3 regions of the Bacillus sp. es.036 genome follow, and region 2 is predicted to be linked to each of the others. Evidence: riboswitches for the same ligand, from Rfam matches in the RefSeq annotation. Region 2 holds a riboswitch; each other region holds the start of a gene.
The links. A riboswitch is a leader RNA that binds a small molecule or an ion and turns the genes downstream of it on or off. The one in region 2 is predicted to bind cyclic di-GMP.
Positions count from the first base shown of each region.

Region 1: it holds a riboswitch for cyclic di-GMP, as region 2 does, so the genes downstream of both, ATG70_RS20275 (amidase) here and ATG70_RS01895 (HD-GYP domain-containing protein) in region 2, are expected to answer to the same signal.
Region 3: it holds a riboswitch for cyclic di-GMP, as region 2 does, so the genes downstream of both, ATG70_RS16560 (anti-repressor SinI family protein) here and ATG70_RS01895 (HD-GYP domain-containing protein) in region 2, are expected to answer to the same signal.

Region 1 covers NZ_PDIZ01000003.1:308,200-318,421, reverse strand. Annotated here, with positions in the region: gene ATG70_RS20330 (YqjF family protein) at 1-47, opposite strand, end outside; gene ATG70_RS20325 (NADP-dependent oxidoreductase) at 289-1,320, shown strand; gene ATG70_RS20320 (TspO/MBR family protein) at 1,443-2,171, shown strand; gene ATG70_RS20315 (YitT family protein) at 2,213-3,061, opposite strand; gene ATG70_RS20310 (response regulator) at 3,275-3,907, opposite strand; gene ATG70_RS20305 (sensor histidine kinase) at 3,900-4,931, opposite strand; gene liaF (cell wall-active antibiotics response protein LiaF) at 4,928-5,653, opposite strand; gene ATG70_RS20295 (PspA/IM30 family protein) at 5,764-6,378, opposite strand; gene ATG70_RS20290 (lmo0954 family membrane protein) at 6,397-6,735, opposite strand; gene ytzI (YtzI protein) at 6,932-7,111, shown strand; gene ATG70_RS20280 (YwbE family protein) at 7,089-7,283, shown strand; gene ATG70_RS20275 (amidase) at 7,328-8,230, opposite strand; cyclic di-GMP riboswitch class I at 8,269-8,355, opposite strand; gene ATG70_RS20270 (HelD family protein) at 8,487-10,222, opposite strand, start outside.
Region 2 covers NZ_PDIZ01000001.1:352,421-362,642, reverse strand. Annotated here, with positions in the region: gene ATG70_RS01935 (efflux RND transporter permease subunit) at 1-974, shown strand, start outside; gene ATG70_RS01930 (superoxide dismutase family protein) at 1,014-1,577, opposite strand; gene ATG70_RS01925 (YceI family protein) at 1,834-2,364, shown strand; gene ATG70_RS01920 (VOC family protein) at 2,427-2,837, opposite strand; gene ATG70_RS01915 (CBO0543 family protein) at 3,001-3,555, shown strand; gene ATG70_RS01910 (STM3941 family protein) at 3,588-4,136, opposite strand; gene ATG70_RS01905 (GerAB/ArcD/ProY family transporter) at 4,327-5,421, shown strand; gene ATG70_RS22895 (M23 family metallopeptidase) at 5,437-5,721, opposite strand; cyclic di-GMP riboswitch class II at 6,034-6,117, shown strand; gene ATG70_RS01895 (HD-GYP domain-containing protein) at 6,128-6,766, shown strand; gene sda (sporulation histidine kinase inhibitor Sda) at 6,824-6,991, shown strand; gene ATG70_RS01885 (aldo/keto reductase) at 7,163-8,005, shown strand; gene ATG70_RS01880 (2'-5' RNA ligase family protein) at 8,056-8,604, opposite strand; gene ATG70_RS01875 (GNAT family N-acetyltransferase) at 8,677-9,159, opposite strand; gene ATG70_RS01870 (DUF3784 domain-containing protein) at 9,218-9,505, opposite strand; gene ATG70_RS01865 (DUF4181 domain-containing protein) at 9,576-9,992, opposite strand.
Region 3 covers NZ_PDIZ01000001.1:3,311,895-3,322,116, reverse strand. Annotated here, with positions in the region: gene ATG70_RS16615 (M23 family metallopeptidase) at 1-588, shown strand, start outside; gene ATG70_RS16610 (DUF4212 domain-containing protein) at 1,039-1,338, shown strand; gene ATG70_RS16605 (sodium:solute symporter family protein) at 1,351-3,012, shown strand; gene spoIIID (sporulation transcriptional regulator SpoIIID) at 3,342-3,614, shown strand; gene ATG70_RS16595 (rod shape-determining protein) at 3,754-4,755, shown strand; gene ATG70_RS16590 (DNA-directed RNA polymerase subunit beta) at 4,792-5,076, shown strand; gene fabZ (3-hydroxyacyl-ACP dehydratase FabZ) at 5,095-5,517, shown strand; gene ATG70_RS22610 (hypothetical protein) at 5,749-5,922, shown strand; gene ATG70_RS16580 (helix-turn-helix domain-containing protein) at 5,958-6,299, opposite strand; gene ATG70_RS16575 (anti-repressor SinI family protein) at 6,609-6,731, shown strand; gene ATG70_RS16570 (hypothetical protein) at 6,744-7,007, shown strand; gene ATG70_RS16565 (helix-turn-helix domain-containing protein) at 7,131-7,466, opposite strand; gene ATG70_RS16560 (anti-repressor SinI family protein) at 7,579-7,698, opposite strand; cyclic di-GMP riboswitch class I at 7,721-7,818, opposite strand; gene ATG70_RS16555 (hypothetical protein) at 8,045-8,338, shown strand; gene ATG70_RS16550 (SDR family oxidoreductase) at 8,426-9,193, shown strand; gene gloA2 (SMU1112c/YaeR family gloxylase I-like metalloprotein) at 9,268-9,660, shown strand; gene ATG70_RS16540 (alpha amylase N-terminal ig-like domain-containing protein) at 9,827-10,222, shown strand, end outside.

The DNA.
Region 1 (10,222 bases), on a different contig from region 2:
TCCACCCAAGTTTGCTTCATGATCCATCCGGTTAATTTTTGACTCAATTGCCTCTCCTCCTCTCACAAGTATCATAACCAATTGCGAGGATTTTTTTCAAAAATAGCACCATTTGAATGTGCTCTCAACTAAATATCCCCCTCTATCCTGGGTAACCTAACAAATAACACTTTCCATATTTAGAATGCGAATGTTTTGATGAACTGTAATGTTTTATGGTACCGTTTAAGTGGAACAGCTTAGATAGGAAATGAATGAAGCATCAATCATATAATGGAGGGATTATGAATGAGTAAACAAAGACAAATTCATCTAGCAAAACGACCAGAAGGTATGCCTTCAATGGAACACTTCAACATTGTTGAAGCGGATATTCCATCCCCGAAAGATGGAGAAGTTCTTCTGCGTGCACTATACCTTACAGTAGACCCTTACATGAGAGGTCGTATGAGAGATGCAAAATCATACGTAGCACCATTCCAAGTAAATGAACCATTAAATGGTGGTGTTGTAGCTGAAGTAGCAGAATCTAAATCATCACACTTTAATCAAGGTGACGTCGTTATCGGGCACTTGAACTGGGAAGAATATTCAGTAGTTAACGAAAAACACCTTCGCAAAATCGACCCAAGTGTTGCACCAATTACCACGCACCTTGGAATTCTCGGCATGCCAGGTCAAACGGCTTATTTCGGACTTTTAGACATCGGTCAACCTAAAGAGGGCGAAACAGTAGTCGTCTCAGGCGCTGCTGGAGCAGTAGGCTCTGTAGTTGGTCAAATCGCTAAAATTAAAGGCTGCCGTGTGGTTGGAATTGCTGGGTCTGATGACAAGATCGATTATATTAAAAACGAGCTTGGCTTTGATGAAGGCATTAATTACAAAACACAGGACGTCTATCAAGCATTAAAAGACGCTTGTCCAGACGGCATTGACGTATATTATGAGAACGTTGGTGGCGAAATTGGCGATGCCGCTATTAGCTTACTAAACAAATTTGCTCGCATCCCTGTATGTGGCGCTATCTCTTCTTACAATAATAAAGAAGCAGATCTTGGTCCACGCGTTCAAGGTAAACTAATTCAAACAAGTTCTCTCATGAAAGGCTTTGTTGTTGGCGACTATTCTGATCGTTTTAATGAAGGTGCTGAACAACTTGGTAAATGGCTACAAGAAGGCAAATTAAAATACGAAGAAACGATCGTAGAAGGATTCGAAAACGTTCCAAATGCATTCCTTGGCCTTTTTGAAGGTAAAAACCTTGGTAAACAACTTGTTAAAGTGGCAGATCCAGAATATGCTACACTTCCTAATCGCTAAACAAACTCACCTGCTCCTTACCTGGAGCAGGTTTTTGTATGTGCTCTTGCTCATAAAAAGGCGGTTATCTTTAATGTCGAGAAGGAATAGTATGTACTATAGACTATAACGAGGAGGTTCTTATGGGTAAATTTCTTCTTAACCTTATTGCATACTTGATCGTCGTAACGGTAAACGGGCTAGCTAATGCACTTCCACTAAATGGACAAACGACTGGAGAAATTTCAAATAGACTAAATGTATTGTTTACACCTGCTGGTTATGTGTTTAGTATTTGGGGACTAATTTATCTTTTATTAGGGATATGGGTTATCCGCCAATTCCCTAAAAGTCGTCGCGATCTGCCAGTCTATCAGGAAACGAGCGGACTATTTGTATTAAGCTCCATCCTAAATAGTCTATGGATTTTCCTATGGCATTATGAATTCTTCGGACTATCTGTTATTGTTATGCTTCTTTTACTCTTAACTCTCATCAGACTATACACGAAAGCAAAATCAGCAGACGCATCCTTCTTTGACTTACTCCCTTTTTCCGTATATCTTGGGTGGATTAGCGTAGCGACAATCGCAAATATTAGTTATTATCTAACCTATATCGACTGGGATGGTTTCGGCTTATCTGATTCGTTATGGACTATCCTTCTATTAATTATCGCCACAATATTGGCGCTTACTTTCCTAAAGAAAGAGCAAGATTGGGTTTATCCGCTCGTATTTGTATGGGCCTTTATTGGAATTGGTGTAAAAAATCAAAATGGAGACGTTCCGCTGGTCGTCTTTTCATCCTACTTTCTTGCTGCACTGATCTTCATCGTCACTATTGTGTATGCTATTAAAAATAAACGCTAAATAAAAGCCTCGTTTCCAAAAGGAAACGAGGCTTTTATCAATTAAGCAAGTGATTTAAAGTCCTGACCAAGAATTTCCTTCATACTATGAACAGTTATAAAGGCTTTTTGATCAACCGCACCAACGTGCTTTTTCAGTTTTAGAAGATCTTTTCTTCCAAGAATCGTTGTAATCACTTCTTTTTCATCTGAAGTAAATGCGCCTCTTGCTGTGTGAATTGTAGCGCCTTTCCCAATTACTTCAACAATAAAGGAACGAATTTCTTCACTCTCTTTACTAATGATTACAATCTCTTTCTTTGCTTCAAAGCTTTGAAGCGTATAATCAATCACTAAGCCGTTTAGTATGACACCAAATATTGCATACATTCCGATTTCAGGTCCAAATAAGACGACTGAGAATAGGGCAATTGAAATGTCTGAAACCAGAACGGCTTTCCCAACTTCCATTGAGAAGAATTTATTGAGAATCATCGCAATGATATCCGTACCGCCAGTAGAAGCTTTCTGATGAAAGACAAGTCCCATGCCAGCTGCAGCAATACACTGTCCAATGATCAATTGAATTAAGATATCCTGACTAAATGGCTCAGTCACTGGGATAAAGCGCTCAAATGCCCATACAGCAAGTGATAACGCAAAGCTTGCATAGATCGTTTTAACACCGAATTTAGGTCCGAGAAAAAGAATTCCAACTAACAAAAGAACTGCGTTCAAAATAATCATAAACATTCCGACTGACAGGTTTGGGACAAGATGGTTCATCAGAATCGACAAACCACTGACTCCCCCTGTTGCAAGACTATTAGGAGATAGGAAGAAATGAACGTGGGTAGCAACACCGAGCGCACCCAAAGTAATTAGCAGATAAGTTTTGATGTGATGAAGCATCTATTATCCCTCCCGTTGTTTTGTTTTCGTTTCGTAAGCACAATCGGGATTATAATAGGGATTTAATGCTTTGTAAACAACCTAAACCTAAGATTTTTAATTGAAGCGGTTACAATAGATAAATAGGCTTTTAGTACTATGATATCAACTTATTTCGACAGTGATATACAAGAATTTTCTTAATTTTCGGTGCTGGTGGTTTGTTTCTTTTCATCAGTTCACAAGGTTGTGTTTAAATGCGTAAATAACAGCCTGAGTTCGATCCTGGACCTCAAGTTTACCAAGGATATTACTTACATGAACTTTCACGGTTTTAAGAGCAATAAAACATTCATCTGCGATTGTTTGGTTTGCTTTACCCTGAGCCATTAATAAGAGTATTTCCATTTCTCTTTCCGTTAACTCTTCATGAGGTAGCGTTTGAACCCGGCTACGCATGCGTGACATCATCTTCCCAGTCACTTCAGGTTCAAGCACAGATTCTCCATGATAAGTTTTTCGAACGGCATTCGCAATTTCCACAGCTTTTGATGTTTTTAGCATGTAACTTGTAGCCCCAGCTTCAAGTGCCGGATACACTTTCTCATCATCAATGAAGCTTGTGACAATAATAATCTTTGCTTCAGGCCACTCTTCAATAATGTGCTTCGTTGCTTCAATACCATCCATCTCTTCCATTACAAGGTCCATGAGAATAATATCAGGCCGAAGTGAAAGAGCCAGTTCTACACCTTTCTTTCCATTGTCTGCTTCTCCAACAACGGTAATATCTGCTTGAGCTGACAAATAAGACGATACCCCGATTCGCACCATTTCATGATCATCAACAAACAACACCTTAATCATTTCGTTCCCCTCCAACGTTTGGTACGCTCACCTCTAGTCTTGTCCCCTTTTGTGGCAAGCTGACTAACTTAAGAACGCCTCCAATTTCTAATGCTCGTTCATGCATATTTTGTAGACCATATGAGGTAGCTTTCTTCTCATCCATCTTAAATCCGATACCATCATCAACAATTCTTAAAATTGTTCGCCCCTCACGCCGAATAAGAAGAACATCAAGTGTTGATGCTTTCGCATGTCGCAACGTGTTGGAAACACATTCTTGTAAAATACGAAAAAGGTGGTCTTCCACACCTTTCTCTAGTTCGAGAGTTTCAAGTTTCCAACTCACATTAATTGGAACCTTTTGTGACAATTCGGTTAGAAGTTCCTTTATTCCTTCTTCAAGGGAACGGTCCTTTAAAGCGGCTGGTCTAAGATGAAGCAAAAGGGCGCGCATTTCTAACTGAGATTGATGAATGGTTTCCTCAACCATTTTAAGATGCTTTGTTTCTAAATCATCTGCTTCCTCACGCTTCTCTGTGATGGTACTCATGAGCATTGAAGCAGCGAAAAGCTGTTGGCTAACTGAGTCGTGTAGTTCTCTCGCAAGACGATTGCGCTCTTCTGACACAACTTGTTGGACACGCTTCTCATGATCTTCTGCTTTTTCATTCGCTAGCTTTTGAGCTAATCTCACCTGCTCATTTATCCGATTTTGCAGCTTGCTAATCTGTTCAAAAACGCCATTTAGAACTGTGCTGTTTTTATTATGTATCGTGCGTCCTTTATCAAGTTCTTGAAGCGTATCAGCCACATATTGAAGCTCTTTACTAACGTAAAATCCTGATATTCCTCCAGCAACTCCTCCAAGTATAATTGTAATAATTGGAACAATTAACCCAAACGGTAAATCCATTAAATCCTTTTCAAACAATAGAGAGAAGGAGGCGATTGGATAGACGGATAAGTAAGCGACAGTGAAGAGGAAAAGCAGCAATAGAGAGAGCAACGCACCAATGAACATATGACGCTGTATCACATTCATACGCGCTTCACCTCTAAATCCCCTGCAAACATGGAGGTTACAAGCTTCACTTTCTCAGAAGCTTCCTCATAGCCATTCGTTTTGTAAGAAAGCACTTTATTAAACATACCTGGCTCTTCATGATGGAAGATTGTGGATGATCCGAACATAGATGAATGTTGAATACTTACTTCAAGTTCATACGGCACAAGCACCTGGATGTTGCCCACAATGTTACGAATCATAATTATTGATTCGCCTTTCGGAAGAACAGTATAGCTTAAATCAATGACTGTTTCTCCAAAACCAGCCTGGATGTTCACATCGTTCCATTCATACACATGTTCATGTGTCCTTTGTTTTCCAACCCATCTATTTTGAAAAATCGGCTCCTGATGAACAAGACCTTCTTTCACATGTGCAGGTTTTTCTAAAACAGGACAGATTTTTTTAGGTTTTTGTTTTGACTGATAGAGTTGAAACCCAAGGTATACTAACAATACAAGAAGAAAAAACTTTACGACGACCATATTCATTACCGTCGTAACAAAAAAGAAAATACCCCCTCCCAGAAATACCTTTCCGGAAGTTCGTGGCAAACGTTTCCTTCCCATATAAATCAATACACCGGATACAATTAATAAGAATAGAAGGCCACCATTTAAAGAAACTTCTAGCAGTATTAGAATGACTCCAATAATTAAAAGCCCTTTAACCGTGTCACTATTTAAATTCTTCCACATCGGTGTACCTCCTTGCTTCCGTCTGATCCGACTCATCACTAAAAAAGGCGCAAGCGCCTCTTTTAGAATACCATTATTTCTTTTAAGATTTTAATGAGTTTCTTGCGTTTTTACTTTTTTTCTAAATCGTGAAATCGAACGTCCATGCTCGAAACATAGTAATCTCGATTCACCTTTTTCTCTAAATGATCAATATACGTCTCCATCTCATCAAATCGATTAAATGGTTCGTTAAGATGACTCTCTTCAAGAATCACGTCCATTTTGTGATGGGCTCTTATGCTATTCTCTTTACCCATTAATTCCATTCGTTTAAGCGACATATCTTTTAGCTTATGTTTCATCTTCTCATGTTTTTGTTCGAGTCGTTTAAGTTCAAGTCCTGCTTTATCCATTGATTCCGATAACCGATCTGCTCGTTCTTCGTACTGAACCTGCTCCTGTTTAGCAAACTCGTACAAATCTGTTTCACCAGCTTCACTAGCTAGCACAGCTTGTCCTGCACGCTTCTCTGCATTTCGTCTTGCCTTATCAAGTTCTCTTCTAAACTCACCTAATAGCGTTGATTGTCGCTCAACCAGTTTCCCTGCCTTTTCCACTTCCCGTTCACACATTCTTAGATAGTGATTTAACATTGAAATTGGATTTTTTTGTTCTTTTTGATCAAGAATACTATGAAAATCAGCTTCGATCGAATTTTTGATGCGTGTAAGTAATTTCGCCATAATATTTTCTCCCCTTTATTAGTTTCGTTTAAGTTCATCCCACTGCTTCTCAAAATTGGTGAACGGATCATCGGATTCTTCTTTATCTTGTTCATCCCACTTCTTATAAATAACATAGAGGATGTAGATTGCTACAAGCCCAAGAATCGCTGGCATATTTGCTACAGCCGTGCTTAAAGCAATGAACCCTATGATTCCCCAAATGACCTTTCCTGATGTTGAATCCGTTTGAAGGAATTTCTTAGCAGCTACGTATAAGATACCGAGGCTGATGATCATTCCTACTAACGATCCAAGGTTCGATAGTAAGACAACTGCAGCAATAACCCCTACTAATAACAAACCTGCTTTCTTCATCATAATCGCCTCCTTTCATATTTTTATTCTACTTTCTTGCATTAGCTTTCATAATGAGCTAGAGCTATATCTTTGCATAAGACCTGAGTCCTAGTTAGATGATAGATAGTGTCACTTATATGGTTAGTGCCTGTTCTATCTTAACCGAGCAAATCATGGTAAAGTGAAATCAGACATCACGGAAAGGAGTTCGGGAATGGTTATTATTGTTACAATTATCGTTGTAATCATTATGACAATTGTCATTGCCGCTGCTTTTGGAATAGCTGTATCAAAAGGATACAGCGTCAAACATACTGTCGATCCGTTGCCAGAGGAGCATCGGCACAAAACGACAGAGGAAGAGGGTAAACATGAACGGACAGAATCGGAGTAATATAGCACCTGGGAAAACCGTTGATATCGTCTTGAAACAAGATCAGCGATCAGGTAAAACAACACGTGGAATTGTGAAAGATATTTTAACAAAGTCTCCAACTCACCCACACGGTATTAAGGTACGTCTTGAAGATGGACAAGTTGGTCGTGTAAAAGAAATTTTGTCATAATAAATAGAAAAACCCCCGGACAATTCCCGGGGGTTTTCACTTTCCTATGGTTTTAACGCCATCCAACTATCGAGATAATGAATAGAAAAACCTTCTACAGCTGTTGAATTTTCATACGCTGTTTTCACTATGAGAAGCTCTTCAGTCATTTTGGCTTCTCCTTCTTCAAAAAATGTAATGTAGGAAGCTTCTGACGTTTCTCCCGTCTCTACACCGATAGAAATTTTTTTATCATACTGTTCAGCGAATGCTATTTCATTACGAACAAGCGCAATAATCCCATTCCCTCCATCAGCACGATCTCGATAAGCCATCAATGTCGTCACATCAGCTATTTGAATAATCCATTCAGCCAAATTCCCTTTTCCATATCGATTTTGATACGTTTGTTCATCAAACCAGAACGGTGTGTCTACTCCAAATGATAGACCGAGCTCTTTGGCTCGTGCTTTTCCATCTGTTAATCGATCCTGATAAAAAGCGATTGTATTCTGATAGTTGTTTGTCCATCCAGAATGGAGATATGGCTCAATATCTAGGTGAACACCGCTAAATTTTTGGAGCTCTGATGCAGTGGCCTGATATGCTTTCAACCAATTAAATAAATTCGCTTGATATGTAGCACCTTTAAGCGTAGCCCAGTTTGGTGCTCCATCAAGCGCATGGACACGTATCCCTCTAGCAGTCGCTCGTTCGATAAATGTGTGATATGAGGATGCTATAATGGATCGGTTGATTTGTAAATACGCATCACTAACTTGTTGTTTTTCCATAAATTGAAGGATTTCTTCAGGTTTTGTTTCAATGTCCCTTGTGTTCCAAATCCATGTAGCAAGGGATTTGTCCATTTCGATCGCCTCAGCTCTCCCATCGGGCAATACAATAGATTGTACAAAATCGCTCAGTACAAAAAAGAGAATAACAACAGCAACAGGTACCTTTTTCACATGTATGCTCTCCTTTTTTCTGAACCCAGAGCTCAACCCCTGGCAGTCTGGCAACCATTCGCAACATGGCGGGCAGCCCCAAAACTTTGCCTCCCTACTTTTCAATAGGTATGCCTTTTTCAGTTTTATCTTCCAACTACTTTTATTATCGGTAGAGAGATCGTGAGAGTTTAGCTAAATTTTATCGCATATTAAATCATACTGTGCAGCTAATTCTTCAAGAATGCCGCCTCTTATTTCTTAAACAAACGTTTGATTAACTTGGTAACAACGTTGAAGGAACCTCTGTATAAAACAGTTTGAGCTCGTGCAATGCTCGCGTACAACCCACATATAATAGTTTTGCATCTTCCACATTGGATCCGTAATTTCCTTCATTCGCATTTGCTATGATAACCCCATCGAATTCTAAACCCTTTGTTAGATAGATCGGTACTATGGAAATGTCGCCTTCATATGAGCGATCTTCTTTTGTAAGAAGATTGACATCTTTCTCCTTAGCAAACTTTTGATACAACTGCTCACATTCTTCTTCAGTTCTTCCAACAATGGCAATCGTTTTCATCCCTCGACTTTTCATTTCCTGAGCTGTGTCAAACAAGCGATCGAATAAACTTTCTTTCTCTATTTTACGAACGGTAACACTCTCTCCACTACGAAATACAGGGACTGCAGGTTGAACAGGTATGTTAGCATGCGCAATAATTTCATTTGCAAATTCAATAATTTCTAATGTAGAGCGATAGCTTTGTTCTAATTCGATATACAGCTCGTTTTTCTGAAAGAGGTCTTTGAATTCCTGCCATTGATGAATCCCTTTATAGGCATGAATACCCTGAGCTAGATCGCCTAGAATCGTAAACGATTGCGATCGATTCACTGCCATCAATAAAGCTAATTGAAAAGGGGAAAAGTCCTGCGCCTCATCTATCACAATGTGTTGAAAAACATCGTCTTTATGCACGCCGTTTAATTTAAATTGAATATAGAGAAGAGGAGCAAGGTCAGATGGGGATACTTTCTTCTTTTTTAATAGCTTAGATGTTCCTGATATTATTCCTTCATCTAATAGTTGCGTTCGTTTTGTTTTAGGAACATACTCTGGAGGATTTGCCTGAAACAATTCCTTATAAAAAGAAAGCGCTGTTTGCTTCGGCCATCTTTTAAAATATAGGTTTAGCTGTGTATTCGCAACTTTACGATACTCTTTTTGTAAATGACTCCCATCAATTGACTTAATCTCATCTTTGATCCAGACCTTAAAGCGATTCATGATCATATCACGCTTTCGTCCAACAGGATATGCGGAGAGATCTTCTAGCCACTGCTGAATTTTAACTTCAGGCAGCTTACTTCCTTCAAATGGAATGAAGTCTCCTTCTGGTCCTACGGATTGGCTATAAAAGAATAGGGCTTTGTCGATCCAGTCTTTGAAAAGAATCGATCCTTTCACCCTTCCCCCAGCTAAGTTCATATCTGGCCGCTCTCTCGCGAACCATTTTTGAAGGTCGTCTTCTGTAGCATCTAATTTCACTTTTTCCTCAATCATGCTTAATGTCCAATCAGTAAAAGTCGATTGTTGAATTCCTCCTACCCCTAACTCAGGAAGAACACCAGAAATATAGTCAAGAAACATACGGTTCGGTGCAAAAATAATCATTCTTCCTGCTTGTATCGTATCTCGATACTCGTACAACAAGTAAGCTAACCGATGCAAGGCAACTGTTGTTTTACCGCTTCCTGCTGCACCTTGAATGATTAAGGGTGTCGATCGTTCTGCACGAATAATATCATTTTGTTTTGCTTGTATTGTAGAAACAATGTCGCGAAGGCGATTGTCTTTATTTTCACTGAGGCGATAGAGTAGAAACTCATCTGATCCACTTAAATCATCGCTTCCTTCTACATAAGTGTCCACCACTCGCTGAAGTTCTTTATCTCGAATCACAATGTTTCTTTTTAGTTCGATATTCCCTTCAATCACGCCATCTG
Region 2 (10,222 bases):
AGGATAAAACGTCGCCCGTGTATACGGTTAATGTCAATACGGAAAAAGCCAACGCCGAGCAAACGGCCATGCAGATTCGAAGCTTGCTGAATCCACAGCCAATTGGTGCAATCGAGCTTTACGAGCAACAAACCCCAGTGTTTTTAAATGCTGGAATCAAAACAGATTCACTTTCTGAGTTAAACGATTTAACACTTGCCACGTCAAACGGCGTTGTTCCATTGTCTCAAGTTGCATCCATCACCACAGAAGAGAAACCGAGCACGGTGCTTCATAAAGACGGTGATTTGTATGCCCGGATTACAGCCGAAGTGACGCCAGAGGAGCTTTCAGTTATTGCGCAAAATATCGATCAGCGTGTAAATGATCTCGATTTACCGAATGGCGTTACACTTGCTACTGGCGGTGCCTCGCAGCAACAGGCAGATGATTTTAAAGATCTTGGCATGACCATGCTCGCGTCCATTCTCATCGTCTATCTCATTATGGTGCTGACCTTTAAGACTCTGCGCGCGCCACTTGCGATTCTGATGACGCTCCCGCTAGCATCCATTGGCGCCGTTCTTGGTCTACTGATTTCAGGTGTACCAGCTGATGCGACCGCACTGATCGGAGCGTTGATGCTCATTGGCATTGTGGTCACAAACGCGATTGTGTTAATCGATCGCGTGAAACAAAATGAAGAAACGATGATCATTCGTGATGCGATTATGGAAGCTTGCAGTACGCGCCTCCGACCGGTTATCATGACAGCGATCGCCACCATTTGTGCCATGCTTCCACTCCTGTTCGGTCATGCAGAAGATGGCAGTCTCGTATCAAAGTCACTTGCCGTTGTCGTCATCGGCGGTCTTTCTGGCGCTACGGTTCTAACACTCGTCATCGTACCTGTTTTTTATGAACTGCTTTATTTCCGAAAAGCAAAGCGAGAGCGCAAACAGGAAGTCGTGACAGAGCAAAGTGTCGCAAACTAAAAAAAGGCAAACGGTTTTTTAAAGCCGTTTGCCCTTTTATTATTGAACAATCACACCACACGCAATTCGATCGCCCGCATCTCCAGACGGCTGTGATTCCATATCATCTGCGCCCGCATGAATCACTAGAGCTGTTCCACCTTCTTTTAGAAGTGAGTTCTCTTCTCCGGCATTTAGTGTTACGTTATCATTCACAATCTCAGTTTGAATCGTTCCATCTATATCCCCTGCATGCGGTCCATTTTCTGATTCCGTACCATGGTCTACGTCTTCAGGATTATAATGCCCTCCAGCAGATTTAAAGTCAGGCGCTTCACACGAGCCGTTTTCATGAATATGAAAACCGTGCTCTCCTTCTGGTAAATTACTGACATCAAGACTGATCATTGTAGCACCATCGTGCTCCTTCAGTTCTGCAGTTCCGATCTCTTCATCATCCTGGTTCTTCATACTTACCGTGATTGTTTCCATCGGCTCTTCACTTTGCTTCTCCCCTGTTGTCTCAGGTTCATTTTCGATCGTTCCTTCTTCATTCTCGCCACCGCAAGCAGCAAGCACAAACATGACACTTAGGATTAATCCAAGTACCATCCATTTTTTCATTTAACTAGCTCCTTTCTTCCCTTCTACTCCCCATGATGACACGACTTTCATTTTCGTAAACGGGATCACCCTCAATTCCACCCATTTGCCTATCCTATTTTACGAAAACAAGCCTTTCGCATGATGTCTTCAAATCATTTTTCTAGTTAAAAAGACAGAACTTAATATCTTGAATTAAATTATCTTGACTTCAAGATAAAAATAAGATATCTTTAATTCATACTAAAAAGCACCAATCCTTGAGGAGGAATTTTTCATGAAAACATTAACACTAGATAAGGTTCACAGTAGCTTAGATTTTCAAATCAAACATATGATGGTTTCAAAAGCAAAAGGGGAATTCACTGACTTTGACGTTGATTTCAATGGCGATCTTAATGACCTTACAGCTGCAAACATTAAAGTAACCATCTCTGTAAAATCAATTGATACAGGTAACGAAGACCGTGACGGCCACCTTCGCTCTGGTGATTTCTTTGAAGCCGATCAATACCCGAACATGGTATTCGAAAGCAAGTCGATCAAAAAGAAATCAGACGAAGAATATGATGTAACTGGCAACTTTACCATTAAAGGCGTGACAAAAGAAGAAACGTTCACCGTTGAATATAATGGAACATCGAAAAGCCCGCTCGATGGTAGCACTGTCGCTGGTTTTGACGTTTCTGGTAAAGTTAACCGTGAAGCATACGGCATGACGTATAATGCAGCCATTGAGACTGGCGGTTTCTTGCTAGGTAGAGATGTTAAATTTGAAGGAAACTTTGAGTTTGTTGTAGCAGACTAATCGTATAAAAGGCCCCATCCACTTTGGTAGTAGGATGGGGCCTTTTTTTTATATGTTCTATCCTACTCCACTGAACCTTCCTGCATATGCATCACTTCCCACAGATGACCATCTAGATCCTGGAAGCTCCAGGCATACATGAAACCATGATCAATGGCTTCATTTGAAGGACTTCCCCCGGAGGCTAGTGCTTGCTTCACAATCTCATCAACCTCATCATTGCTTTCAGCTGATATCGCCATAATCACTTCCGTTGATAACTTCGCATTTACTAGCCCCTTCTGAGTGAATGTTTGAAAGAACTCTTCAACGAGCAGCATCACAAACGTATTTTCATTGATGACCATACACGTGGCATTCTCATCTGTAAATTGTGGATTAAATTGAAAACCAAGCTCTGTGAAAAAATGAATCGACTTATCCAAGTTCTTTACCGGTAAGTTAACAAACACTTGCTTTGCCGTTCGAACCAACTCATCACCTCATTTAGGATAGTAAAGTCGCTTATTGAATTCGTCACTGATGGTCGACTTTCCTTTTAGTAGGATCATCTTTCACTTAACTTATCAAAAGTTTCCCGATTTGTAATATCGTTTCAACAATCGATGAATACTACCCATTAAGGGAGGTATTTAAATGGATCGACAACAGCAATTTGAACACATTCTTTCATTAAAAAAAGAACTGGAAGATGCAACCATAAATTACTGGCATCAGTTCTCCGACTATAGCACGTGGCAGTTTTGGACTATACTCGCTATGCTAATCGTACCTCTTATCGTGTTGTATTTCCTGATCGATCGTAAGAATATCTTTCTCCTTGGCTTTTTTGGCTTTTCTGTTCATATCCTTGCTTCCTACTTGGACGCATTAGGGGTCAGAAAATCATGGTGGGATTACCCATACATCGCCATTCCTCAACTCCCAGCAAGCATTGGCATCGATGCTGCCTTCATACCCGTTTATTTTATCTTGCTTTATCAATGGTGCTTAAATAAGGAGAAAAACTACTGGCTATATGGTACGCTTTCTGCCATTGCGTTTACATTTATCTTTAAACCGCTTTTAATAGGACTCAATCTTTTTGAACTGTATACAAATTGGTTCGTCCTTTTAGCGGCCTACTTATTTGTCGTTTACGCCGCCAAGCTAATCACCAATCTTTTTATTAGGATGTCAGAAAAGGCATAATGAGCTCTAGAAAAAAGGCAAATGTGGGTCCTTTATTTAAGCGATACGTCCTTCTTAAAACTCTGTTGATTTGGATGCGTTTCAACGATTCGCTTTTCCAATTCTTCAATAAGCAGTTTCTTTTGCTTTAAATGAGAAAGGACAATATTATATTGGGGATAGCCCATTCTTACATTCATTCTAGATAGCTTTTTCATCTTATTTGGCATTAACTTTGCATAGCGTTCTTCATCTTTCAACACAAGCCCTATAAACGAATTGCTATGCATGCGATACGGGATAAACGCTTCAATGTCTTCCCATCGAATGTTTATTTTATCTGTTGGGAGCACATATAGCTCCAAATCCTCGGGAGTTAGGGTTACATGGGGGTGACCTGTAGCGATTTTTTTAGCATACATTGTGAGAATAAACAGGAAAAAACCACCACAAAGTAGCATAATGAATGCAAACAAAAAGCTACCTGCTTGAAATAAAGTATAAGAAAAATACCCACCCGCCCCTACGAACAACAAGCATCCGACCATTAATAAGAGTAATTTTCTTTTTGATTCGTAGAACTTCATCACCGTTTCTTCCACTACCCTTCCCCCTTCACGAGTTAAAATCTCCTATTTAATACCCTGGTCTCACAGATCTCAATCCATCATTTTCTATATTATGGGATATTTTTAAATAAACGTGAAAGCATCCTTTTCTACTCATCACATTTTTTTTAATAAGCTGGAGATAGTAGTAATAACCGCGGAATGATCGGAGATGGCAGTGGAGATGAAAACGAGCAAGCAAATTAATTCAGTTCAATTTCTCTTTATCATTTTCCAAACCCAAGTAGGAGTAGGTATACTCTCCTTACCTGGAACACTCCATTCCACAGCTGGAAACGATGGCTGGATCTCGATCATAATGGCTGGAGTAGGCTTTCAAGTCGTTATCTTCGTTCTGTATTCTTTAAGTAAACGATTTTCTACCTTATCGCTCTATGAGTATGCACCAAAAATCATGGGACGATTGATCGGCACAATGATTTCGATCGGTTACATTTTATTTGCAGGATTAACGGCAATCCTCGTGCTCCAACTATTTCAAGTAAGTATTAACACTTGGATTCTGCCTCGAACTCCTTCAATCGTAATCCTTTCTCTTCTATCAATCTCAGGCGCCTATCTTGTCTCTGGGAGAGTAAAAGTGCTCGGTCGATTCAATCAATTCGTCACGATCTTAGTTGTCCCTCTCGTTGTAATGATTCTAGTCGCATTAAGGTACTCCGATATCCGTTACATCCTTCCCATTGCTGAGAACGGCTTAAGTCCGATCCTAAAAGCCACACCCGAAGGGTTCTTTTCCATGATTGGTTTTGAGATGGCTTTATTTGTTTTTCCTTATTTACAAAACAAAGGAAAAGAAGCACTCGTTAGTTTAACGCTCTCCAACGTTGCGGTGACGTGCTTTTACTGCCTAATTACGATTTCAACATATGTGTATTTTAGCCCAAGGCAGTTTGAAACGATTCAAGATCCTACCGTTTATATGTTAAAAGGAATCTCTTTTCTAATCGTTGATCGGATTGATCTGCTGTTTCTATCAATTTGGACCGTATCCGTCTTAACCTCTTTTGGATCATATTTATACATTTCTTCTGAGGGGGTTAAGACGCTTACAAAACGAAAGAGAGCAACGTGGCCAATTATCATAACGACCTTTCTCATATTGGCTATTTCTCTTGTTCCTCATGATATGTTCACAATTGAAACCCTTTCAAACTTTCATGCCACTGCCAGCTATTTCTTTGTATTTGGAATTCCATTACTTTTGTTAATCATTAGCACAATAAGAAAAACAGAGCTTAAGGATAAACCTCAGTAAGCTCTGTTTCACGATCTAATTGCAGTTATAGGCTTTTAATCTTTGTCCAACGTAGATTTGGTTCGGGTTTGAAATATTGTTCAGTGAAGCAAGGTAGTTCGTAGTTAAACCATATTTAGAGGCAATTTCTGATAGAGTGTCACCATATTTCACCGTATAATAAACCGGTCCAAAACATCCAGCTGGCGCATTGACTACAGGTCCTTTTGCTTCAACTGTAGGGGTACTTACCTGTGCTGCTCCAGCTAATAATCCAACTGAGACAAATGAAATTGTTGCGAATTTTGCGAGCTTCTTCATTCTACTCCTCCTCGATATGTATTCTTCTCATCTGATTTTCACCAAATAAGTATACTAACATCATATCTCGAAAATGGATAATTTTGTATTGGGAAAAAGAGTATAATTTATTTGGAAGATCCTACTGTTTTATTTCATTGTTGCCCAATAGGATTAATGGTCCCTTTAAAGTAGACTTGGCTTTCTACCTGACGCTCAGTTGCTTTAACCCTACGTATAAAACCGTGCATAAAACTATTAACAAACACGCCTTTTTATGGTATTGATTAGATAAGGAATTTGAGTTCCCTTAATTTCACAGAAACACAACACTAAAAAAGAGAATGCGATGAACTATCATTTTAGCCTGGGCACTTGAATGATAGGGAGCAAGTAGTGCAACCGGCTCCTTAAAAGGAGAATGAACATGAAAAAGTGTACATTGCACGGGCACGCTCATTTATTTTCTTATCAATCACTGCAATTGATGGAACTTCTCCGTCATCACGATCCATCTTCCTTTCATCACTCCGTTCAATCCACAAGTTATTATATTGATTTTTGCTTGCACTACAATCTTCACTCCCTATTGAAGCCGATCATCCTTCAGTCCGTTCTTTTACACGACATAGGAATGCTACTTGTTCCAAAAGAGATTCTTCAACAGAATAGACCACTCACTCTTTCTGAGAAAAGGGAGCTGGAACAACATCCAGAACTTGGCATAGAGCTTTTATGTGACTATCCAGAAATTGATTTCGAGCCTTCCTTGGTCTTGCATCATCACGAAAATAATGACGGATCAGGATATCCAGATCACATGTTGAAGGAACAGCTGCCGTTTGCAGTAAATCTCCTTCGTGTGATTGATAGCTATACCGCTATGACTATGGACCGACCTTATCGGGCAAAGCGATCAGATCAAGACGCCATCCATGAGCTTAAGGAACATCGAAACCTGTATGATGCTCGATGCACTTTCTTGTTTGTTGCCTATATGGAAAAGCGATTAAAGGGGAAAAATATTCTGCTTCATTATTTTGATTATGTACCCCATCAAAAATGAAAAGGAGCACATCCTTTATCGTTTCAGCCACAACAACAAATGAGGGAGGTCATCAGAATGATGTTTCTTACAAATCAGGAGCTGTTCATTGCCTATTGTGATGCGTATAAGCTTCAACTTGATCAAGCGTTTATCGAAATGTTAACTTCTGAAATTTATCGCAGGGGGCTAACTCCTCCTGATGCACATATGGATTGTTATGAAAAAGCGAGAATGGTTCGGTAGGTCGCCGTAACTTAAAAGAGCTTACTCGCATTTCCGTAAGCTCTTTTATGGTGTGATAAACCATTCCCAATTATTTTCTTTGAAAATGAATTGATCACGCTTACATAAGTTTACATTTTCTAGAACGAGGTACTAGTTTAAAGAATGTACTCCAGAAAGGAATGAGTTTGGATGAAGGAATCAATTCCAGAAATCACGTTGAATGATGGCCTTACTTTACCTGCGATTGGATTTGGAACTTACAAATTAAACGGAAATCATGGTGCAACTGGCATCACGAGTGCCATTGATGTTGGCTACCGCCTCATTGATACCGCGTATAATTATGAGAATGAAGGAACGGTGGGTGAAGCCATTCGTCGTAGCACGGTACCAAGAAACGAATTGCGCATCACATCGAAACTACCAGGTCGCTACCAGGAATATGAAAAAGCGGTCACCGCTATTCAAGAATCACTTTATCGCGCCAATTTAGATTACTATGATTTGTACCTCATCCACTGGCCAAACCCGAAACAAGGTCATTTTGTAGAAGCGTGGCAAGCTTTAATTGATGCAAAAAAATGGGGCTTGATTCGCTCGATTGGCGTATGCAACTTTCTCCCTGAGCACTTAGAACAATTGGAAAATGAAACGGGAGTAAAACCGAGCATCAATCAAATCGAATTGCATCCCTTCTTCAATCAAGAAGAGCAAAGAAGATGGCACGAACAAAACAACATTAAAACAGAATCCTGGAGTCCACTCGCTCGAGTGAATGACATTTTAGAAAATGAAACGATTTCGCAAATCGCGAACCAGCATAACAAGTCCGTCTCGCAGATTATTTTACGCTGGCATTACCAATTAGGATCAATTCCGATTCCTAAGTCTTCCTCCCCAGAACGCCAGCGTGAGAATTTAACCATTTTCGATTTCGAATTAAATGAAACTGAAATGGCTATGATGGCGGAATTATCACGCCCTGATGGTCGGATCAATAATCAAGATCCGGCTACTTACGAAGAATTTTAAAAGAAAGGATATCCCTCCTGAAAGTCAGTGGGATATCCTTTTTTATCTCATTATTTAAGATGCTTTGTATAGACAATGGGCGCATCCATGCCTTCCTCATCCTCTTCTTTTAATTCAATCAAAGCGACTGCTTCAATTTTGCCAAAGATGGGTTTAACTTCTGAAAAACAATATTGAAACACACGAGCTAAATCATCAGACTCGAGCTGATTTGCTACCGTGCAATGAGGAATCCATTTACCTGGTAAATATAACGAATTGGCACTCCCATTAAAGTCTTCAAAATGACGATTATGAGCGGAATGAAGGGAAAGTAAATTTTCCGTTACGGTAGGCGCTAAAAAGATTGTTCCATAGTTTAAGAACGAACTAACCGTATTAAACGTAAGCTCCACCTTCTCCACCTCTTCATAAAAGGCATCGATTTTTCTTATGTATTCTTCCTTATCTAACTGCTCATAACTTGCGAGCGTGATGTGTGGTCTACCGTCTTTCACTTCATCAATATAATAGGAGAGAGATTGTTCCTTAAGCTCCTTCCATATTCCTTTCACCTGTGCTTCTGTCTGTTCATCAAAAAGGGCTATGAACCAGTACACGATTTAGCCGCCTTTCTCCTTTTTATTTTGTTCTCTAGTCCTCCCTTCCCCTTAAGGTAATCATTGAACCTTTCATACACGACAAAGTTGAAACATCGACTGCTCTTCCCCAAATCGTTCGAGCTGTCCCACACATGTCATCCCTACTTTTTGTAACAGACGACAAGATGACGTATTCCGCGTTTGCGTCTCTGCCACGATCTCATCTAAATTTAATTCGCTAAATCCATACTCCATCACGTAGGTTACGACTTCCTTCGCATACCCTTGGCCCCAAAACTCTGGCAAAAATTGATACCCTACTTCTGTTTTCACCCCATCATGATACGTATCTAGAAAAACGATACCGATAAAATCCTGTGACTCCTTTAGAAAAACGGTCCAATAAGAAGAGCGATTTCGGGAGTGCATCATGCTGTTAAATCCTTGTTGAAATGTTTCATCATCAACTGTTCCACCTAAATACTTTCGAACTTCTTCACTTTTATACAGCATTTTAACATGTTGCTTATCCGTTTCCGAAAATAACCGAAGTTGACATCTTCCTGTGATCATTAAATTCTCCTCCTGATTTCTCTTTCGCTAAATGAAATCTAAGCGGGTATTCTACAACCTATGATTCAAGTAACTTTCGATTAATCAAAACCGCAACAATTCCAAACAAAATCACCATTGCTACTACGATGATCGTCCCTTCATTAGCAAAATCGACTACGCTAAGGATGATCGTAAGTAAACCTAACGGAACAAAAAATAGCAAGCCGACAAACGTGCCTAATAGGGATTTATTTTTCACCATCTTTTCATTAAATCCTGCCAATAACCACGTTTGTTTCTTCACCCCCACCAAATAAGAAACGATTAAGAGAGCGACCCCGATGATGAATAAACCGACATCCATATTGAATCCTCCTTTTCTCGCATGCTTTTCGGCTATTTCACAAAGCTGAACCGAGAGCATTTTGCACCATTCACAAGAGCCAAAAGAAGTTAGTTAGAAACAATGAAAGTAAGAAAACAACGATCACTCCAAGTTGAAAAAGCGTAAAAAGATAGTCATTTTTATTCTCTGCATACCGCTTCTCCATAATCGCTCTTACTGTTTCCGTTACAATGATAAATCCAAACATGATGATGTGAGTCTGAAGATACCAGAGCGGTTCTAAAGGAATACGCTCTATATTAATAAATAAACCACTGATCAATAGCAACATGAAACTAATCCGAATCGTCCAATCCAGTTTTCGATGTGTATCGTTCACATGGTTATAAGAAAACATGCTTTTCTTTTCAACCTTAAGCCACTTACGTAAAGCTTTTTTCAAATAGTAGAGACCCAGCCCGAAAGTAGACAGGACCAATATAACGGTGACCCAAAAAGTCTCCAATAGCGTACTCCTTTCAAACGTTGGTTCATCTGAATCCTATTACTACCATTAGCGGGATTCAGAACAGCATCCAAACACCTTTCCCTTCGCGATTTTACATAAAATGTTTTTTATCTAGGTAACCTCTCTACGAAAACGTATCGAAATAAGTTTCATTTTTAAAGCCTGAATACATACTTGAAATTAACACACTCTAAAAACAGCTATTGAATGCAATTGAAAGGAGTACA
Region 3 (10,222 bases), 3.0 Mb from region 2:
GAAGAACAACAAGCAGCCCTTGTTTTCTATAATAATACCTACTACCAGAACGCAGGAATCGACTATGCTAAAGAAGATGGCGCTAGTTTTGATGTCAAAGCCGCGATGAGTGGTAAGGTTGTGAAAGCAACGAACGACCAGTTACTTGGAAATGTTGTTCATTTAGAACATAACGATGGTGTTGTAACTGTTTATGAATCGCTTGAAGCTCTTGAAGTAGAACAAGGCGATACTGTAAAGCAAGGCGAAAAGCTTGGTACAGCTGGAACAAACACGTTTGATACAGACGCAGGTGTCCACGTACACTTTGAAGTACGTAAAGATGATGTGCCGGTTAACCCACTTGATGTATTTAGCCAGCCTTCTTCAGCAGTTGAAGCGCCAGAAGCTGGTGACGAAGTTTCAAACCCATCAGCCTCAGAAGGTACTGACGTTGAAAATCAGGACAACAGTACAGAATCCGAAATGGATGCTGAGAAAGACGCCGAAGAAGATGCAAACAGTGCTGACGAGGATCAATCCGACGAGCAAAAAAGCAACGAGCAGAAATCGGACGATCAAAAATCAGATACAAAGGATTCAGAATAACAGAAGTCCCCGAGTGATCGGGGGCTTTTTGTATGGAATAAAATCGGACACCATTCGACCTTTCCCGGGAAATAGCGCTATCATTCCTTATCGATTAAAAAGATTCGCTTTTTTGTGTCGGGAACACAGGTCTATTGTCATGTCGCAATATACAGTTACTGGTAAGTTAGTCTCATTGACTTCCTCGTATGGTAGAAACATAATGAGAAGTGTATTTTAGAAAATTCAGATAATTATACAAGAAAGGAGAGACTACTTATTTTATATGTGTTGCTAGCTGCTGCTATAGTCTGTTTAATTTTTACAATCAAAAAGCGAAAAGGCGTATACTTACTAATCCCAATTGCGCTTATGGGAATCTATTTTATTATTGAGATTGCTAGAGTTCCGCTTGGCTTTGTCGAAACAATCGAACTTATTTTTAACTTAAAATAGTTAGGAGGTTCACTTATGAAAAAGATTGATAAGAAAATGGCAGATGCTTACTTTCATGCGAGAGTAAGGTTGATTTCGATCTTACTTTTTTTCTGGTTTGCCGTGTCTTTTGGAATGGTACTGTTTGCTGAAACGCTTGCGCAATATACGTTTAACGGATTCCCGCTTCATTATTTTATGGGCGCGCAAGGTTCGATTGTTGTTTTTATTATTCTATTATTTGTTAACGCTTACATATCGGACAGAATTGATCAAAAGTATGGGTTAGTCGAAAAGCGAGTGAAAGCAACGAAAGGACAAACCTTACAATCATAAGGGGGATAAGGGATGGATACACAATTTCTAGTTTCACTTCTACTTATTGTCGCATCATTTGGTCTATACATTGGGATTGCGGTCTTTAATCGCGCACGTCAAACGTCCGAGTTCTTTGTTGCCGGTCGAGGCGTACCCGCGATTTACAATGGTATGGCGATCGGAGCGGACTGGATGAGTGCAGCTTCATTCATCGGTCTTGCTGGAACAGTGATGGTTCTTGGCTATGATGGGCTTGCTTATATTATGGGCTGGACAGGAGGGTATTTGCTGTTAACCTTTCTGTTAGCACCGCAATTGCGGAAATATGGGCGTTACACGGTTCCGGAATTTATCGGCGATCGTTTTCAAAGCAAAACAGCCTTAGTTATCGCAGCCATTGCAACAATCATTATTAGCTTCACCTATTCGATTGGTCAGTTAGCTGGGTCGGGCGTTGTGATTGGAAGATTGTTTGAAGTAGATGCCAAAGTGGGCGTTATGATTGGGGTCGTTATTATCGCGATCTATGCAACATTTGGTGGGATGAAAGGAATTACGTGGACCCAGGTGGCGCAGTATATTATTTTAATTCTGGCCTACTTAATACCCGTTATTTTCATGTCACTTCAAATTACGAATAACCCGATTCCGTGGCTAAGCTATGGGAATGTCGTATCAGAACTCGGTGAATTAGATCGAGAGCTCGGAATCTCTGAGTATTTTGCACCGTTTGAATCAGCTTCAAAGTGGCAGTTTATTGCCCTTATGTTTAGTTTAATGGCAGGAACAGCTGGGTTGCCGCACGTGATCGTTCGCTTTTATACCGTATCTACAATGAAAGCAGCACGGTGGAGCGGCGCATGGGCGCTACTTTTTATCGGTCTCCTCTATTTATCTGCTCCAGCCTATGCGGCTTTTTCTCGCTTTATTTTGATGAAACAAGTAGCAGGCAGTCCGATCGACTCTTTGCCTGCATGGACGGAGAAATGGGTAAATACCGGGCTTCTAACGATGGCTGATACGAGTGGAGATGGCATTCTCCAGTGGCAAGAGATTGCGATCAGCAATGACATTGTGGTTATGGCCACACCTGAAATTGCTGACTTAGGCATTTTTGTGATTGGTCTCGTCGCAGCAGGAGCGATGGCCGCAGCGTTATCGACGGCTGGTGGGTTACTGATTGCAATTTCTTCGTCGTTTTCTCATGATATTTACTACCGCATCATTAATCCTAGGGCAACGGAGCGGAAGCGGATGTCTGTTGCGCGCTGGTCTATTTTGATTGCGACGATTGTAGCGGGAGTCGTGGCGTTAAATCCACCGGGAGTGATCACGCAAATTGTAGCGTGGGCGTTTGCCCTTGCTTCAGGAACATTCTTTCCAGCACTTATACTTGGGGTGTGGTGGAAGAGAGCGAATGCACCAGGTGTCATTGCGGGGATGATCGTGGGATTATTGGTCACCTTAACGTACATTTTCCTTGCAAAGTACGGAGGATTTACGATTTTAGGCATTATTGACACTGGAGCAGGAATCTTCGGTGCTACGTCAGCCATTTTAACAAATGTGATCGTATCGTTAAGTACAAAACCACCTTCTGAGAAGCTTCAGAATGAAGTGATGGATCTCAGATATCCTGAACAGCTTACATTCAGAGATGGAGAGGTATGGAAAGACGACGAGGTCATCTAAAAGAAGAATCTCCGGTTGTAAACTGGAGGTTCTTTTTTCTTGTTTCGAAACATACAAAAAAACCAACATGGTCCATTTAAAAGAATATTTAAATAAAATCCCTTGTCCCTCTTGACTTTTAGGAATATAACCACCTTTGCTTTAATAAAATGTTACAAAACTTAGTAAATGAGGGGCAGAGGTGAGAAGTTGTGGTAAGGCTTCGAAGTATTCTTGCATGCAATACTCCTGACATCATGTAGGTCACCTGATGACTAGAGCTTCGTAGCATGATCACTTTATCAGTCTCATTTCGCATCTCTCACATCCAATTTAGGGAGGCGAGTGGTGTGCACGATTACATCAAAGAGCGAACCATCAAGATTGGAAATTACATCGTGGAGACTAAGAAAACGGTGAGGGTGATCGCAAAGGAATTTGGCGTTTCTAAAAGTACCGTTCACAAGGATCTAACAGAACGACTTCCTGAAATTAATCCGGACCTCGCCAATGAGGTGAAGGGCATTCTCGAGTATCATAAATCGATACGCCATCTCCGCGGCGGCGAAGCAACGAGAATAAAATATAGAAAGGATACGGAAAAAGAAGAAGCTGTCAAATAATGCGCCTAAAAACGACAATTTTTTCTAAATACTTTCTTCCTGTTTCTTAATTTATGGTACAATATACTAATGGATACGTAGTTTAAACATACTAGTACTGAAACTATAGATGAGTGTTAGAATACAGGGAGGATACGTCATGTTTTCACGTGATATTGGGATCGATTTAGGTACGGCGAACGTACTGATTTATGTGAAAGGCAGAGGCATTGTTTTAGATGAACCGTCTGTTGTAGCACTAGACACGGGTACTGGAAGAGCACTTGCTGTTGGTGAAGAAGCAAGACAAATGGTTGGCCGGACTCCTGGAAACATCGTTGCAACGCGTCCACTTAAAGACGGCGTGATCGCAGACTTCGATATTACAGAAGTGATGCTAAGACATTTCTTGAACAAAATTAATGTAAAAAGCTTTCTATCAAAGCCGCGTATTTTAATTTGTACGCCTACGAACATCACATCTGTTGAGAAGAAAGCGATTAAAGAAGCTGCTGAAAAAAGCGGTGGGAAACAAATTTTTCTTGAAGAAGAACCAAAAGTAGCTGCAATTGGCGCTGGCATGGATATTTTTCAGCCAAGCGGTAATATGGTTGTGGACATTGGCGGTGGAACGACAGATATCGCAGTGCTTTCAATGGGCGATATTGTCACCGCCTCTTCCATTAAAATGGCAGGGGACAAGTTCGATTACGAAATCCTGGATTACATCAAGAAAACGTATAAGCTTCTCATCGGGGAGCGAACAGCAGAACAAATTAAGATTAATGTAGCAACGGTATTTCCAGGCGGCCGGAATGAAGAACTTGATATTCGTGGACGAGATATGGTATCAGGACTTCCACGGACTATCACTGTAAAATCGGATGAAATTCAGCAGGCACTTCAAGAGCCAATCTCCCACATGGTGATGGCTGCTAAGAGCGTTCTAGAACGTACACCTCCGGAGCTTTCAGCGGATATTATCGACCGTGGTGTCATTATGACAGGTGGAGGCGCACTACTTCACGGGATCGATCAGCTATTTGCTGAGGAGCTTATGGTTCCAGTTCTCGTAGCGGAAGAGCCAATGAGCTGTGTGGCAAAAGGGACAGGCCTTATGCTTGAACATATTGACAAGATTGCTAAGAAAAAATTAATCTAAATTAGAACCGAAACTATTCGTAAGGGTGTAATCATAATGGCGAACAACCATGAAAAGGTGAACCAGGCTTCTGAAGAAAAAGTCATTCTTAATAAAGAGGCCGCACAAACGAATAAGAATCACGACGAGCAAGAGCGTAAGCCAAAGGTGCGGTTAATCCCCATCTGGCTACGCCTTCTTCTCGTTGCCCTCTTGCTCATGGCATCCCTTCTTGCAGGCGCGATGATCGGTTACGGTGTAATTGGTGATGGTAGTCCTGGCGATGTGTTTAAAAAGAGCACCTGGGTGAAGATCAGTGATATTGTTAAAAAAGAAGAGTAACAGATAGGAGAATAAGATATGTTAGATAGTCAGGAAATTAAAAAGATTATCCCGCATCGCTACCCTTTCCTTCTTGTTGATCGAATTCTTGAAGTAGAAGAAGAAGTACGCGCGGTCGGTATTAAGAACGTGACAGCAAATGAAGAATTCTTTAATGGCCATTTCCCGGACTACCCGGTTATGCCAGGTGTCTTGATTGTAGAAGCACTTGCTCAAGTAGGGGCAGTGGCGATGCTTAAGAAAGAAGAAAACCAGGGGAAGCTTGCTTTCTTTACAGGCATTGATAAATGCCGTTTTAAAAGACAAGTGAAACCAGGGGATCAGCTTCGTCTTGAAGTGGAAATTATCCGCATTAAAGGACCGATTGGTAAAGGAAAAGCAACAGCCACTGTTGATGGTGAAGTTGCTGCTGAAGCTGAAATTATGTTTGCCCTGAAGTAACCATGAAAGAACGAATCCTTCCTTCTTGAGTCAGTATTTTGACACAAGAAAGTAGGATTGTTTTTTAGAACCAGAACGGAATTATTGAGGGGATGTTAAGCACTTATCCGGATTGTAAAACCATAATAGAGACTATGTAAATTTCAACATTTTCCCTTTTTGACCTGATATGATTTACTCAACCGTTCAATAGCGGTAAAAATTTATCGAGTTCAGGGAGGAATTTTGGAAATGAATAACAAGAAATTCATGCTCAAAATTGCAACTTCGTTAGTAGCTGTTATGTTAATCACAGCGTGTAACAGCGGTGAAAATGATTCAGAGAACGGCAACAACTCTATGAACAATGGAAATAACACCGAAGAGCCCGCAGCTAACGAGAACTCCGAGAACTCTGCTGAATAAGAACTTTCTCTCCTGTCCTTCTTGGACAGGAGTTTCTATTTTTCCGGCTCGCTTTTTCCGTGATGCAATTGCCACTTTTTAAACTCTAAATAATCCGCAAAGTCTTCTTTTGTAATGCCAGAGCGCATAGCCTCTTCGATCAATTCTTTCCATTCCGTATCAAGCGCAGGTTCCTCATGATCTTCTTCAAGAATGAATACCTCAATCGGCACTTTAAGTTCCGCTGCGATTTTTTCAAGAAATTGAATAGAAGGATTTGCTTGTTGATTTCGCTCGATGGAACTTAAATAAGACTTTGCTACCCCTGCCCGCTTCGCTAATTCTGTCAAAGACAATCCCATTCTATTTCGATAAAGTTTAATTTTTTCACCGATCATCCCTTTACCTCGACTTTATCATTATTTAATGAGTTAATTTTATCAAGAACAGTTTGTTCTGTAAACAGAACAAAAGTCATAGATTTTAAAAATAAACGATAGGAAGAAATATAAAATTGTGAAAAATTAAGAATAGTAGAGGATTTGTTAGAAAATAGAAAGTTTATCCAAAAATACAGCTAAAAATAAAGAATTTTCACTCTTTTTAATCTTCCAAAATAAGACTATATTAGATGTACATTCTAAATAAAGAACAAAAGGTTCTTTATTAGTGTCGGTTATTGCTGAATTTGATAAGGGGGATGGGGAATGAGAACGTATACTGACGAAAAATTGGATCAGGATTGGGTGACCCTTATGTCAATCGCAAGAAATATAGGTTTGTCTAAGGAGGAAGTGAAGCGGTTTTTAATCAATTCCTCAAAAAAGTAAGGAGGAATGATGGTGATTAAGTTAGGTGAGGGGACGTTTGTATCCTATATACTAGGGAAAAGAATCAAAGTGATTGCGGTTGATGAACAAATCGCCAAGCTCTACATTAACGATGAGTATAAAGGAAACTGTGATCTGCCTTTTATTCTAGAGAAAATTCACAGTCTCGAATATAAAGATCAGGACATCAAGGGACTGGTTGAGGATGAACAAAAGATGTATGAGGAACTAAGTAAAATTATTAAAAACCAAACCATTTCGCCTCATGATGAGTGATGGGAAAAGGACCATAAGGTTTAATTAAGCTTCCCCGGTTTACTCGCTAGATTTGTGCTTGCGTGACCTTATTTAAAAATGAAATAAGAGCCTACCAAAAGGTGTCGGCTCTTGCGTGACACTTTATTGATGAGGCCCCTGCTTTGCGCGCCATTTATTAAATTCAAGAAATTCCTTGAATTGATCTTTACTTACACCTGATTCCATCGCTTCTTTCACTAACTTCTTCCATTCAGCGTCTAATTCATTTTGGTGAATCGGATCATCCCCTTGAAGAAGTACTTCGACTGAAACGTCCAAAACATTCGATATTTTATCTAAAAATTGAATAGAGGGATTAGATTGTATATTTCGTTCAATGGAACTTAAATACGATTTCGCGACGTTGGCGCGTTCTGCTAATTCTGAAAGTGATAATCCTTTGCGTAAACGATATTTTTTAACTTCTTCCCCGATCACGTTCAACCCTCCGATTCTTCGACAAAATTCTTTCTATTCTTAATTATACCAGTATGTTTTTGTTCCGTAAATAGAACGAAAGCGGCATAATGCAATGCCGCTTTCGTTAAAGTTACTTTCCATTTTGATGAAGAAATGATTTAATTTCGTTAATATCCATGCCAAGTTCTTTCGCTTCAATGATTAGTGCAACCCATTCTTCATCAAGTTTTTCCTCCGTATGTACGCCCATGTAACTCCTCCTTCAATTCATTCCAGGTAGTTCAGCCATCGTAGAAGCTCCAATAACAACTTCCTTAGATCTGTTTACTTTGCGTCTACTTTTTTTCAAAAATAGTTGCCCTTTTCTGGAGGATACGTTGTACGATTAACGAATGCTAACGAAAATAACTTCTTTCATCATAGGACATTTAACCTACGAAAGGTGTAGAAAATTGTAAAAAATAACAATTATTTATGACTATTTTTGTAAAAAAGCGGCTTAATTTATCCTCATCTGCAGACGGTGGTTTCATGGATACATATTTTTCAAAGAGATGGCAAAAATACCACTATTACGGCTACAAGGAGGAGTTATTTTGAAAAAGTGGATGCTATCACTAGTTACTTGTTTACTTGCGTTGAACATTGCAGCATGCTCCAATGCAAATGAAGAAGAAGGTCCCGTTGAAGATCCAGAAATGCAGGAGAATACGCCTGAGGATGAAGAGAATGTGAATGAAGACGATGGAACAATTGATGAAGAAGATGACGATACGATGAATCAGGATGGGAACCAAGAAGGCGATCAAGATGAAGATGGCAACATGGAGGAAGGCGATATGGACGACGCCGAGAAGCAGCCGAATGATGAAACGGAAGATCAGCAATAAGAGGCCTATGCAGGTCTCTTTTTATTTTCAAAAAACGGTCTAAAAAAACGTAGCAGCGGGAATAGCAGAAAAAAGGAGGTTATGAACATGAACAAGGTGGCAGTGATTACAGGTGGAGGTTCTGGCATTGGAGAAGCGACAGCTAAGCGAATGGCGAAAGAAGGGATTCGCGTTTGTTTATTTGATTTAAAAGAAAGTCGTGCAGAACAAGTGAAGGAAGAAATTATTAATGACGGGGGTGAAGCATTAGTACTTGATGTGGACGTTTCCGACGAAGAACGGGTTACATACGGATTAAAGCAAGTTGTGAGCGAATGGGGACGCATTGATATTCTTTTCAATAATGCCGGGATTAACGGAACGCTCAATCCAATTGAAGAAATGAAGGTAGAGGAGTGGGATCAAACGATTGAAACAAACTTGCGAAGTACGTTTTTAATGGTAAAGCATGTGATTCCTTATATGAAAGAAAGCGGTGGGAGTATCGTTATCACAAGCTCCATCAATGGGAATCGCACCTTCTCAAACTTCGGCATGTCTGCCTACAGTACGTCCAAAGCAGGACAAGTGGCTTTTATGAAAATGGCTGCGCTTGAACTGGCTCAGTATCGCATTCGCGTTAACGCGATTTGTCCTGGTGCGATTGAAACAAACATTGATCAGAATACCGATAAAAAAGAAAGTGTGGAAGACATCGAAATCCCTGTCGAATATCCTGAAGGAAGTCATCCTCTTGAGCAAAAGCCAGGCTCTTCAGAGCAAGTAGCGGATGTGGTTTACTTTTTAGCTTCGGAAGCATCCAGTCATGTGACAGGCACAGCGATGTTTGTAGATGGAGCAGAATCGCTATTATAAAAGAAAAACCTGGCGTTGAGTCAGGTTTTCTTATTGACGTTAGAGCATCTCGGGACTATCGTGGAACAGAGGTGATGAAAATGTTTACAAAAGTCCATCATGTGGCTGTTATTTGCTCAGATTATGAACGATCCAAAGAATTTTATACGAATACCCTGGGATTAACAGTTATCGAAGAAACGTATCGAAAAGAACGAAATTCGTACAAACTCGATTTAGCTGTAGGGGAACATACTCAAATTGAATTGTTTTCTTTTCCGAACGCCCCTGAGAGACCGAGTTACCCTGAAGCGAGAGGTTTAAGGCACGTGGCGTTTGAAGTAACGGATCTTGATGAGGCGGTGCAACACCTTAAGGAAAAAGGCGTTTCATCACTTGAAAACACAAGAGTGGATGAGCTCACAAACAAGCGCTTTACCTTTTTCGCAGATCCAGACGGTCTGCCAATTGAACTATATGAGAAATGAAACAATATTCTAAAAATAGTTGATTCCTTTTAAAACCTGTGACAAAATAAAGAGTGAAAGCGTTTGCTAAATGATGGAATCGTTGGTTTATTTTTAAAGACAAGCGATTTCCTTGTTTTTATCGTTTTGTGCAAACGGTTTCACATTTTCGTTAAGGGGGAAAAGGATGAAAAGGGGTAATCGAAGAAAACTTTCACTGTCACTCGTCATTATTCTTGTTATACAACTGCTTGCTGGGGCTATTCCAGGAACAGTGAAGGCAGCTAGTAGTCCTATTATTGATGGAACGTCTGCAACGTTTATTTTCGAAGGAGATGGGAGCGAGGAATCGGTTCTTGTAGCCGGTGATTTCACAAATTGGCAGGAAGGAGCGCTACCGCTCGAGAAGGTAGAGGGTGTCTGGAAGTTAACGGTAGATGATTTATCCGATGGACTTCATCAGTACAAATTTATCGTAGGGGATGAATGGATGAAAGATCCTTTAAATCCGAATGGTAGCGATAACAGTACGTTTACAATTGGTGAGACGACAGATGAACGGATTGTTACCCTTGTCGGTGAT